2 regions of the Streptomyces sp. NPDC096012 genome follow, and region 1 is predicted to be linked to the other one. Evidence: riboswitches for the same ligand, from Rfam matches in the RefSeq annotation. Region 1 holds a riboswitch; the other holds the start of a gene.
The links. Region 1 has a riboswitch for cyclic di-AMP ahead of ABVB68_RS36485 (M23 family metallopeptidase). Riboswitches for the same ligand answer to the same signal wherever they lie in the genome.
Positions count from the first base shown of each region.

Region 2: it holds a riboswitch for cyclic di-AMP, as region 1 does, so the genes downstream of both, ABVB68_RS09840 (transglycosylase family protein) here and ABVB68_RS36485 (M23 family metallopeptidase) in region 1, are expected to answer to the same signal.

Region 1 covers NZ_JBEOTD010000084.1:648-6,430, forward strand. Annotated here, with positions in the region: gene ABVB68_RS36480 (SGNH/GDSL hydrolase family protein) at 1-280, opposite strand, end outside; gene ABVB68_RS36485 (M23 family metallopeptidase) at 586-1,518, opposite strand; cyclic di-AMP (ydaO/yuaA leader) riboswitch at 1,523-1,677, opposite strand; gene ABVB68_RS36490 (alpha-galactosidase) at 1,988-4,060, opposite strand; gene ABVB68_RS36495 (tyrosine-protein phosphatase) at 4,234-5,031, shown strand; gene ABVB68_RS36500 (DUF6126 family protein) at 5,197-5,319, opposite strand; gene ABVB68_RS36505 (helix-turn-helix domain-containing protein) at 5,316-5,783, opposite strand, start outside.
Region 2 covers NZ_JBEOTD010000007.1:18,910-24,692, reverse strand. Annotated here, with positions in the region: gene ABVB68_RS09850 (FtsB family cell division protein) at 1-277, opposite strand, end outside; gene eno (phosphopyruvate hydratase) at 430-1,716, opposite strand; gene ABVB68_RS09840 (transglycosylase family protein) at 2,066-2,773, opposite strand; cyclic di-AMP (ydaO/yuaA leader) riboswitch at 2,778-2,950, opposite strand; gene ABVB68_RS09835 (transglycosylase family protein) at 3,127-4,179, opposite strand; gene ABVB68_RS09830 (cytochrome P450 family protein) at 4,304-5,626, opposite strand.

The DNA.
Region 1 (5,783 bases):
CGTCGGGGTCGGTGCCCGGGCGGATGATGTCGTTGCCGCCGGCGCAGAAGGAGACCAGGTCCGGGGCCAGTTCGACGGCCTCGGGGACCTGGTCGGCCACGATCTGGTCCAGCAGCTTTCCGCGCACGGCGAGGTTGGTGTACTGGAAGTCGCCCTCGGGACACCGGTCGGCTAGAAGCACCGCGAACCGGTCGGCCCAGCCGACGAACGCGCCGTCCGGCCCGGGGTCGCCGACGCCCTCGGTGAAGCTGTCCCCCACCGCCACGTACGACCCGATCACTGATCTGTTGTCACTCTTCGAATCGTCTGCCACATCGGACCATGATTCACCTGTTGATGTGACTTACGCGACCGTAGGCGGGGATTGACGAACGGTGAGATGAGACACCCTTAAATAATGTGCCAAGCGCGGAATAGGCCTGCCGTCTGCATTGTTGAGCGTGTGATCGTCGCGCGGGCACACCGCGTACCGGACCGGCGGGCACATCGAAGGCCGGACCCGCGAGCACACCGAAGGCCGGACCCGGGGATCGGGGTCCGGCCTTCGGAGGCGTGTCAGGCGGGTGGTCCGGGGTGGGGCGGTCCTCAGCCGACGGGGACGCCGTGCCGGCGCAGGTAGTCGACCGGGTCGACGTCGGAGCCGTAGTCCGGCGTGGTGCGGATCTCGAAGTGCAGGTGCGGGCCGGTCACGTTGCCGGTGGCGCCCGAGAGGCCGATCCGCGTGCCCGCGGCCACGGCCTGACCGGCCGAGACGGAGAGCTGCGAGAGGTGGGCGTACTGGGCGTAGAGGCCGTCGTCGAGCTTGATGACGACCTGGTTGCCGTAGGCGCCGCCCCAGCCGGCGGAGACGACCGTGCCCGCGGCGACGGCCTTGAGCGGGGTGCCGGCCGGGACGACGAAGTCGACGCCGGTGTGATAGCCGCTGGACCACATGCTGCCGGCCACGTGATAGCCGGTGCCGATGGTGGCGCCGGTCACCGGGAGGGTGTAGCCGGTGGCGGCGGCCGGAGCCGCGGAGGCGGCCGCCGGGGCCGCCTGCGGCCGGGCGGTCCTCGCGGGGGCCGGGGACTGCTTCGCGACCGAAGCTCCCTGCCGGTCGGCCGACGCGTGCTGCGGGGCGGCCGGCCCGGTGCTCTCCCGCGCGGCCTTCTCGCCGAGCGTGAGCTCCAGGCCGGGGTGGATCAGTGACGGGTCGGCGCCGACGGCCTGCCGGTTGTCGTCGTAGAGCCGGTGCCAGCCGCCGCCGACGTGCTGCCGGTCGGCGATCGCCGAGAGGCAGTCGCCGGACTGCACCGTGTAGGTGCGCACGGCCGGGCCCCGGTGCGTCACGGACGTCTTCGCCGCGGCGGGAACGGACTGCGCGACCTTCGGGGGGACGGACTGCGCCGGGGTCGCGGCATGCGCCCCGACGGCACCGAACAGCGGGAGGGCCAGGGCGGCGCCACCGGTGCCGGCGACGGCGACGGAGCGGGAAAAACGCGGGGACTTGGGACGTCGGTGCTTACCCCTCGCGGGCATGGCGCATTCCTCTCCGGCGCCTGCGAGGTCAGCTGTCGGGTTCGGGCTGGAGCCGCCCGGCCGCGCGGTGCGCGGCTTCACCCCCAGCCTGTCGCGGAGACCGGACAGGCAGTCGTACCTGGTGGGTCCCCCGCTCCTGCCGGACACGGGTCATGTGTGCGGGGATTCCGGGCGGCGGCAGGATTCGGCGTTCCGTCCGGATGGGGGCGAACGTAAGCGAGCGGGACGTACGGAGACAAGCGGCCGGTTCCCGGGGCCGACGTTCCGGAAGATCGATGACGCGAAATACCCGTCACCCTCCGTGAATTGCCGGGGCCCGCATTCCTGTGAAATCCGTTGGCCGTATCGGAATTACGTGGACATGACGTGCGACGCTCGGTCACCGGTATGACGCTCCTCACGCCCTGCCGCGCCACACTCCCTTGTTGCGCAGCCAGTTGGAACGAATGCTTCAAATCGGGCAGAGAACTCAGATGCGGCGCAGCCGGAGAACCGTCGCATCGAGGTCGCCTTTCAGGCCGGTGCGCAGTCCGTGGTGCAGCAGGACCGAGCCGCTCAGCACCTCGCCCGTTTCGCGGCATTCGTACGATGCGGTCGGGTCGAGTCCGCGCAGCCGCACCGCCGGCACCGGTTCACCGTAGCTCTGAGCCTGCAGCCACGCGAGGACCACCACCTCGCCGTCGAGGGCGTACTGGACGGCGCTCGAGCCGCCCGCCGGGGGCCGCAGCCGGTACAGCTCGCCACGCTGGACGACCGGGCGGATCTCCTTGTACAGCTCCACCCACCGCCGGGCCTCGGCCAGCTCCTCCGCGCTCCAGCGCGTGAGGTCGCCGCCGACCCCGAGCACGCCTGCCATGGCGCTGACGAAACGGAACCGCAGCGAGCTGACCCTGCCGTTGAGCTGGGTGTTCGGGCTGTCGGTGACCCAGGCCGCCATGACCCGGGCGGGGTGGATCTGGGTGAGACCGTGCTGGATGGCGAGCCGGTCCAGCGGGTCGGTGTTGTCGGAGGTCCACACCTGGTCGGTGCGGCTCATGATCCCCAGGTCGATCCGGCCGCCGCCGCCCGAGCAGGACTCGAAGGCCACCTCGGGATACGCGGCCCGCAGCCGGTCCAGCAGGGCGTACAGGGCGTGCACGTGGTCGGTCCACAGCCGCTGGGGGTACGGCTCGCCGGGCCAGCCGGCGTCGGTGAAGCTGCGGTTGAAGTCCCATTTCACGTAGTCGACCGGGGTGCTGGAGAGCAGGGCGTCCAGCCGCTCCCACAGGTACTCCCGGACATCCGGGCGCGCGAGATTGAGGACGAGCTGATTGCGGAATTCCGTCCGCTTTCGTCCCGGTTGGTGCTGCACCCAGTCGGGGTGGGCGCGGTAGAGGTCGCTGTCCGGGTTGACCATCTCGGGTTCGACCCAGATGCCGAACCGCATCCCGAGCCCGCGCACGCGGTCGGCGAGGGGCTTGAGGCCGTGCGGGAAGCGGTCCGGGTTGGGGGTCCAGTCGCCGAGCCCGGCGCGGTCGCCGGTGCGGGCGCCGAACCAGCCGTCGTCCACGACGAACAGCTCGACGCCGATCTCGGCGGCGCGGCGGGCCAGCGCCGCCTGCTGCTCCTCGGAGATGTCGAAGTGCGTCGCCTCCCAGGAGTTGAACAGCACGGGCCGGTCGCGCTCGGCGCCGGGGATGACGTGCGCGCGCTGGTAGGCGTGCCAGGCCCGGCTCGCGCCCCCGAAGCCGCCGTCACTCCACAGCCCCGCGAAGACGGGGCTGGTGTACGACTCCCCGGGCGCCAGGAGCAGCAGGCCCGAGTCGTCGTACCCGGCGCCCCCGGTGATCTGCACGCGTGCGTCCGGGAGTTGGGCCACGGCGATGCGCCAGGAGCCGGACCAGCCGAGCGCGCAGCCGTAGACCTCGCCGCGCTCCTCGGTGGCGTCGGTGTCGAGGGCCACCCAGGGCAGGTGCTGGTGACCGGTGTGGCCGCGGCGGCTGCCGATGGTCTTCTCGCCGTAGGTGAGGGGGGCGGTGGCGAGCCGGGACTCGGCGGCCCAGCGGCCGTGCAGCTGGGACAGCCGCCAGCCCTCGCGGTCGGGCAGGGTCCAGGTGGCCGCGTCGGCCCGCAGCAACTCCACGCGCCCGTGCCCGTCGTTCGCCACGCCCACCCAGCGCTCCACGACGTCCCCGCGCATCCGGTAGTGCAGGCTGATCGCCAGCCCGTCGTCGGCGAAGCGCAGCCGCAGCTCGTCGCCCTCCGTGTCGTACCCCTCGAAGCCCCACTCGGTGCCGCGGCGCTCGTCGGTGCGCACGGACAGGGCGGGGCGGACGAAACGGGGGCCGCCCTCGACGGGGTACTCCTCGCCGCCGTCCAGCGGGGACTCGAAGGGCCGGTGACCGGACAGCGGAGCGGCGGCCAGCGCCCCGGCGTCGGCGAGCGTGATCGGCGGCCCCCAGTGCAGGTGGAGCAGCTCGTCCGCCCCGGTGAGGTGCAGGGCATAGCTGCTGGTGGGCCCCGAGAGGAGCCAGGTACGACCGTCGTCGGCGATGTGCACCATCGAGACCTCACAGGTGGCAACAGATCCACTCAAGTGCCAACATCATCAGTCCCGGTGACCACGGGTGACAATGCCCTGTGGACAACTCATTGCCCGAGGAAAGCGATGTCGTATGGTCGACGGAGCGCCCGTCGGCAAAGCACGCCGCCGGGGACCCGTCGGGAGGAGCCCCCGTGACGCAGCAGGTCCCGTCGACCGAGCCGGAGCTGGCCGGAGTGCGCAATTTCCGTGACGTGGGCGGACTGCCCACGGTGGACGGGCGGCGGGTGCGACACGGAGTGCTGTTCCGCAGCGGGCACCTCGCGCACGCCACGGCGGAGGACGCGGCCTTCCTCTCCTCCCTGGGGCTGCACACGATCTTCGACTTCCGCAACGCGGCCGACCAGCGGCTGGAGGGCCCGGACGTCGAGCTGCCCGGCGTGCGGAACGTGAATCTGCCGCTGAGCGACCCGGCGGACGGCGCCGAGTTCTGGAAGATGGTCCGCGACGGCGACCTCGACCAGCTGCGCGCGATCCTGGACGACGGCAAGGCCGCGGCCCGGATGACCGCTTCGTACCGGATGATCGTCAAGCAGCGCACCGCCGAGCACTCCCGGGTGCTGCGCGCGCTCGCCGAGGACAGCGTGCCCGCGTTGATGCACTGCGCGGCCGGCAAGGACCGTGCGGGCATCTCCATAGCCGTCACACTCCTCGCCGTCGGTGTGGAGCGCGAGGCGATCGTCGCCGACTACCTGGAGTCCAACGCCAAGCACCGGCGCTACAAGGTCCGTCGCAACGGCAGCGCCGAGACCGCCTACACCCCCGAGGTGATGGATCTGCTCAGCCCGCTCTTCGACGCCCGCGCGGAGTATCTGGAGGCGGCCTTCGAGAGCATCGAGCAGACCTGGGGCGGGTTCGACACCTATCTGGAGCAGGGCCTCGACCTCTCCCCCGAGACCCGGGAACGGCTCCGCGAGCGCCTGCTGAACTGACCGGGCGGGGATCCGGCGGCGGCCTCATGGAGTCCGGGCCGGGCGGGGATCCGGCGGTCTCGTCAAGCCCGGGCCGGGCGGCACGGGCCGTACGGGCAGGGCACGTCCGGCACCGGCCTGTACGGCCACCGCACGCCCGGCACCGGCCGCACGGCCACCGCGCGCTCAGCCCTTGGCGCCCACCGCGAACAGCAGGTAGAGGAACGCGGCCAGAACGTGGCCGAGCGCGATGTAGATGATCAGCCGGATCCACAGGGAACGGGGGAACTTTTCCTCGTAGTTGCTCATGACAGTTCTCCGGTCAAAGGGCCCAGGCACAGCGTGGCCGTGGGGCTCTGCAGCAGGGTGTGGACGAACAGCAGCTCCACGCCGTCGTGGTCCTCGGCGGCGAGGCGGTGCGGGGTGAGCGAGTCGAAGTGCGCGCTGTCGCCGGGCGCGAGCAGGTGCACGGCGTCGCCCAGGCGCAGACGCAGGCGCCCCTGGAGGACGTAGAGCCATTCCTCGCCGGGATGGACGCGCACGATGTCGCCCTGCGAGCCGTACGGCACGCGCACCCGGAGGGCCTGCATACCGCGGCCCGACGCCCCGGCCTGCACATAGGTCCAGCCGCCCGCCCGGGTCGGCTCCATGTCGGCGGCGCGCACGATCGCGTCCCGGTCGGGGACCGTCTCCCCCAGAAGCTCGGAGACCGTCGTACCGTAGATACGGGCGAGCGCGAGGAGCATCGGCAGCGAGGGCTGGCGGTGCCCGGT
Region 2 (5,783 bases), on a different contig from region 1:
TGAGGTCCCGCAACTGCTCGACCCGCCGGCGCGCCTGCTCCTGCTGCCGCTGGACGTCGGCGATCTGCGACCGTTGCGACACGTACTGCCGCATCGGGTAGGCGAGCGCGACGACCAGCGAGCACAGCACGAGCGCGAGCAGCGCCGCGCGGCCGGTGAGCCGCGACCGGCGGGCCTGCCGCCTGGTCTGGGAGCGGTAGACCCGGGCCGCCGTCTGCTCACCGAGCACCCGCAGCCTGGTCGCGGTGGAGAACCGGTCACGGTCCTTCACGGCCATCTTCCCGCCTCCCGTTCACACACGCGCGTACGTCCCCGGACACGGTACGGGACCGGGTACGGGGACGTACGTACGACTGGCTAGGACGCGGCCGGTGAAGGCTCGGCCCTTGCCCTGCCCGATGGTCCGCGAGGCGGACGTGCGGGGTGGGCTCAGCCCTTGAAGCGGGGGAAGGCGCTGCGGCCGGCGTACACCGCGGCGTCGTCGAGGATCTCCTCGATGCGCAGCAGCTGGTTGTACTTGGCGACGCGGTCCGAGCGGGCCGGGGCGCCGGTCTTGATCTGGCCGCAGTTCACCGCGACGGCGAGGTCGGCGATGGTGACGTCCTCGGTCTCGCCGGAGCGGTGGGACATCATGCACTTGAAGCCGTTGCGCTGGGCCAGCTCGACGGCGTCCAGGGTCTCGGTCAGCGAACCGATCTGGTTGACCTTGACGAGCAGGGCGTTCGCGGCGCCCTCCTCGATGCCGCGGGCCAGGCGCTCCGGGTTGGTGACGAAGAGGTCGTCGCCGACGATCTGGACCTTGTCGCCCAGCTTGTCGGTGATGACCTTCCAGCCGGCCCAGTCGTCCTCGAACAGCGGGTCCTCGATGGAGACGAGCGGGTAGGCCGCCACGAGCTCCTCGTAGTACTCGGTCATCTCGGCGGCCGAGCGGGACTTGCCCTCGAACTCGTACTTGCCGTCCTTGTAGAACTCGGACGCGGCGACGTCGAGCGCGAGCGCGATCTGCTCACCGGGGACGTAACCGGCCTGCTTGATGGCCTCGACGATGAGGTCGAGGGCGGCGCGGTTGGACTCCAGGTTCGGGGCGAAGCCGCCCTCGTCGCCCAGGCCGGTGGACAGGCCCTTGGTCTTCAGCACCTTCTTGAGGGTGTGGTAGACCTCGGCGCCCCAGCGCAGGGCCTCGGAGAAGGACTCCGCGCCGATCGGGGCGATCATGAACTCCTGGATGTCCACGTTGGAGTCGGCGTGCGAGCCGCCGTTCAGGATGTTCATCATCGGAACGGGCAGCAGGTGCGCGTTCGGGCCGCCCAGGTAGCGGAACAGCGGCAGGTCGGACGCCTCGGAGGCGGCGTGGGCGACGGCCAGGGAGACGCCGAGGATGGCGTTGGCGCCGAGGGAGCCCTTGTTGTCGGTGGCGTCCAGGTCGAACATCGCCTGGTCGATCAGGCGCTGCTCGGTGGCGTCGTAGCCGACGAGCTCCGGGCCGATCTGCTCGATGACGGCGAGGACGGCCTTCTCGACACCCTTGCCGTGGTAGCGGTTGGGGTCACCGTCGCGGAGCTCGACGGCCTCGAAGGCGCCGGTGGAGGCGCCGGACGGGACGGCGGCACGACCCGTGCTGCCGTCGTCGAGGCCGACCTCGACCTCGACCGTGGGATTGCCTCGGGAGTCCAGGATTTCCCGGGCTACGACGACGTCGATGGACGGCACGAGCATCTCCTTCTTGGATGTGACGCTGGAAGCGCGGGGCCGGCTGCCTCGCGGCTTGGCCTCTGCGACTAGAGCCTAACCGCCCCCGGGGCGTCGGCCACCGACCGACCGTCCCGTGGACAGGGAGGGACACGCAGACGGTACCCATTGTTCACCGCCGGAACAAAGGGGTCCGGGTGAAGAACGGGGAAAGCGCGGGGGTCGGCGACGGGGAGACGAAAAAACCCCGCCCCGGCGCGTACGGGGGAACGCGCGCCGGGGCGGGGGGTCCGTGGGGACGGGGGTGACCCTCACCAGGCCTTCGGGATGCGAGCCGGGGAGGTGAGGGCGCCGTGCGGTGAGCGGCGGCCCGCTGTCACTTCAGGTGCAGCTGCTGGCCCGGGTAGATCAGGTCGGCGTCCTGGACGATGTCCTTGTTCAGCTCGAACAGCTTCTGCCAGCCGCCCTTGACGCCGTGCTTCTCGGCGATGGTGCCGAGGGTGTCGCCCTTGACGACCTTGTACTCGCCGTCGCCCTTCTTGACCTTCTTGCCGGTCGGGGTGGTGACGGTCTTCTTCGCGGCGGGGCGCTCGGCGGACCGGGAGGCGGCCTGGCCGTCGGTGGAGCGGGCGGTGGTGCCGGCCGACGAGGTGGTCTTCTGCGACGACGCGGTGCCGCCGGACGGGGCGGCCGGGGCCGAGCCGTTGTTGGGGGTGCTCGACAGGCCCGTGCCGCAGACCGGCCAGGCGCCCTTGCCCTGCGCGGCCAGGACCTTCTCGGCCACGGCGATCTGCTGCGCCTTGCCGGCCTTGTCGGCGGTGGCGGCGTACTGCGTGCCGCCGTAGGCCGCCCAGGTGGAGGCGGAGAACTGCAGGCCGCCGTAGTAGCCGTTGCCGGTGTTGATGGACCAGTTGCCGCCGGACTCGCACTGGGCGACCGAGTCCCACTCGGAGGTGGTGGCGGCGGAGGCGTTGCCGGCCGCCATCAGCGGGGCGGCGACGGCGGCGCCGGTGACACCGGCCAGCGCGACGGCGCGGACGGCCTTGGACGGACGACGGTGCTTGCCCTTGCCGGAAAACAGCATGGATCGATCCCCTCACCGACGCCTGCGAGGTGAGCTGTCGGGTTCGGGCCGGTTGAGTTGCCCGGCCGCACTCCCGCTTGCGCGGTGTGCGGCTTCACCCCCAGCCGGTGCCAGCTCAACTGCTGGTCCCGGCACTTACCTTGGGTCCCCCGCTCCTGCCTTCGGCGCTTGACGCGACGACTGTTCCCGGACGATCGCTGGCAGGATTCGGCGTTGCGACTGCCGGGGCTCGTGGTGACGAGCGGCCTCGACCGTAGACACGTGATCGAGGGAATTTCAAAGACGATCAGGGCTTCTGAGACTCATCCCACACTTTCACCAAACCGGACATCAGCGGCGAACCGGGACGTCAACTACGGCTGGTTTGCGTCCGTTTCGGGGTCGACTTCCAGGGTCTGACCGGCAGTGATGTTGTTCGGGTCGGCGCCGATGGCCTTCTTGTTCTCGGCGTAGAGCGCCCGCCATCCGCCGTCGACCGCAAGGGAGTCGGCGATGGAGGCGAGGGAGTCGCCCTCGCGGACGGTGTAGGTGCCCGGTTCGTGGGAGGCGTGCCGGCCCGACAAAGCGGTTTCCTGACCGTTTGTCACGCTTTCGTCCGCACTTCCGCCACGGTGACGCCCACCAGACGTGAGGGCGCCGGTGTCGACGAGGCTCCAGGAACCGGCGCTCTGCTGGTAATTGCCCGAGTTGTCGGTACCGGGAGTGGTCGCGGCCGAGCCGTCGCGCTGCTGCGGGTCTCCCGTGCCGGGCGAGGTGGACTTGTCGGACTTGGGTGCCTTGGTGCCGGTCGAGCCGGCGTCGGCCCCGGGGGTGGCACCGGTGTCCTTGCCCGGACCGGAGGCCGGCGCGCCGGGCGAGCCGGTGGAGGAGTCCGAGCCGGAGCCGGCTCCCGTGCCCGCGCCGGAGTCATTGCCCGGGTCCGAGGGCTGCGCATCCGGCAGACCGGACGATTCGGAACCGCCGGCCGATCCGGAGGAGCCGTGCGACCCACCGGAGCCACCGACCCCCGTGTCGACGTCCAGGGAGCCCGAGTTCGACGTCAGCCCGGACAGCAGGGCACAGGTGGCCCAGGGAGTGGTGCCCTTGCCGGCGAGGATCTTCTCGGCGACGGCGATCTGCTGCGAACGGCTGGCCTGGTCGGCGCTGTCCGCGTACTGGAGGCCGCCGTACTTGTCCCAGTCGTCCTGCGAGATCGCCAGGCCGCCGTAGTACCCGTTGCCGGTGTTCGCGCTCCAGGAGCCGCCGCTCTCGCACTCGGCCACCTTGTCCCACGTGGTGCCGTCGGCGGCGTTCGCGCTCGCGGCGCCGAGCAGCGGGATGGCGATGGCCGTGCCGGTCACTCCGGCCGCGACGAGGAGTGCCGGAGCCTGGCGGGGGCGACGGTGACGACCGTTCCCGGAGAGCATGCGGAAGCCTTTCGTGCGACAGCGGGGCCGGCGCGGCGGATGAAGCTCGTCGCCGCGCTGATGGGTGAACGTATAGGCAGACGATCACTTGTCACAAGTTCATGCCGCGCAGATCACGTGAAGATCACATTGTTGAAGAGCCGTCATATTCGCCGCCGCGGGGGTCGTCGCGGGCCGGGGTGAACTCCACGGGCAGGGTGCGCAGGCCCCGCATGATGAGGCCGCCGCGCCAGCGCAGCTCGGCCGGGTCCGCGCCGAGCCGCAGGTCCGGCAGGCGGGTGAGGAGGGTGGCCAGCGCGGTCTGGCCCTCCAGGCGCGCGAGCGGCGCACCGAGGCAGTAGTGGATGCCGTGGCCGTACCCGAGGTGCTGGTTGTCCCGGCGGGTGAGGTCCAGCACGTCCGGGTCGGCGAACCGCTCCGGATCCCGGTCGGCGGCGGCGAGCACGACGAGCACCGGGTCGCCCGGCGCGATGTGCTGCCCGCCGATGGTGAGCGGCTCGGTGGCGAACCGCCAGGTGGCCAGCTCCACCGGCCCGTCGAAGCGCAGCAGTTCCTCCACACCGCTGGCCAGCAGGTCCGTCTCTCCCCGGGCCAGGGACTCCTGCAGCCGGTGGCGCTGCTCGGGGTGGGTGAGCAGGGCGTAGGTGCCGTTGCCGATGAGGTTGACCGTCGTCTCGAAGCCGGCGAACAGCAGGATGAAGGCCATGGCGGCGGCCTCGTTCTCGGTGAGGTGCTCACCGTGGTCCGAGGCGCGGATGAGGGCGGAGATGAGGTCCTCGCCGGGCGCGGGCTCGGCGGGCAGCGCCTCGCGCTTCTTGTGGATCAGCTCGGCCAGATAACCGCGCATCTTCTTCACCGACCGGGCGACCCCGCCCCGGGGCCCGCCACCGTGCCGGATCATCATGCCCGCCCAGTCCCGGAAGTCGTCCTGGTCCTCGCGCGGGACGCCGAGCAGGTCGCAGATGGCGTAGATGGGCAGCGGAAAGGCGAACTCGTGGATGAGGTCGGCGGAACCGGTGCGCGCGAACCGGTCGATGAGGTGGTCGGCCAGCTCCTGCACACGGGGCGCGAACTCGGCGACCCGGCGGGGGGTGAACGCCTTGCTGACGAGCCTGCGCAGCCGGGTGTGGTCCGGCGGGTCGATGTTCAGCAGGTGCGTCATCAGCTCGGCCTTGCGCTCGCCGGGGATGCCGGTCTTGCCCTTGGCGTGCGCGGGCTCGTCGTGATGCGCCGGGTTCTTGCTCAGCCGCTGGTCGGCCAGGGCCTGCTTGGCATCGGCGTACCGGGTGACCAGCCAGGCCTCCACCCCGCTGGGCAACCGGGTCCGGTGCACGGGCGCGTGCTCGCGCAGCCAGGCGTAGGCGGGGTAGGGGTCGGTGGCGAACTCCCAGGTGAAGAGGTCGGGCGCGCGGTCCGGGTCGGACGGGAGGCGGGGCTGGTCGGTCACCCCTCGACGGTATCCGGCCGGCCGGACCACACCGCCGGCGCGTCCGGGGACGGTCGGTGCGGGGGTGCCTCCCGGGAGACCGGTGCTTCGGCTCGGGTGCCTCCCGGCGTACGCGCCGCCGGGATGCGGCGCCGACGCGTCCCGGCGCATTCGCCGT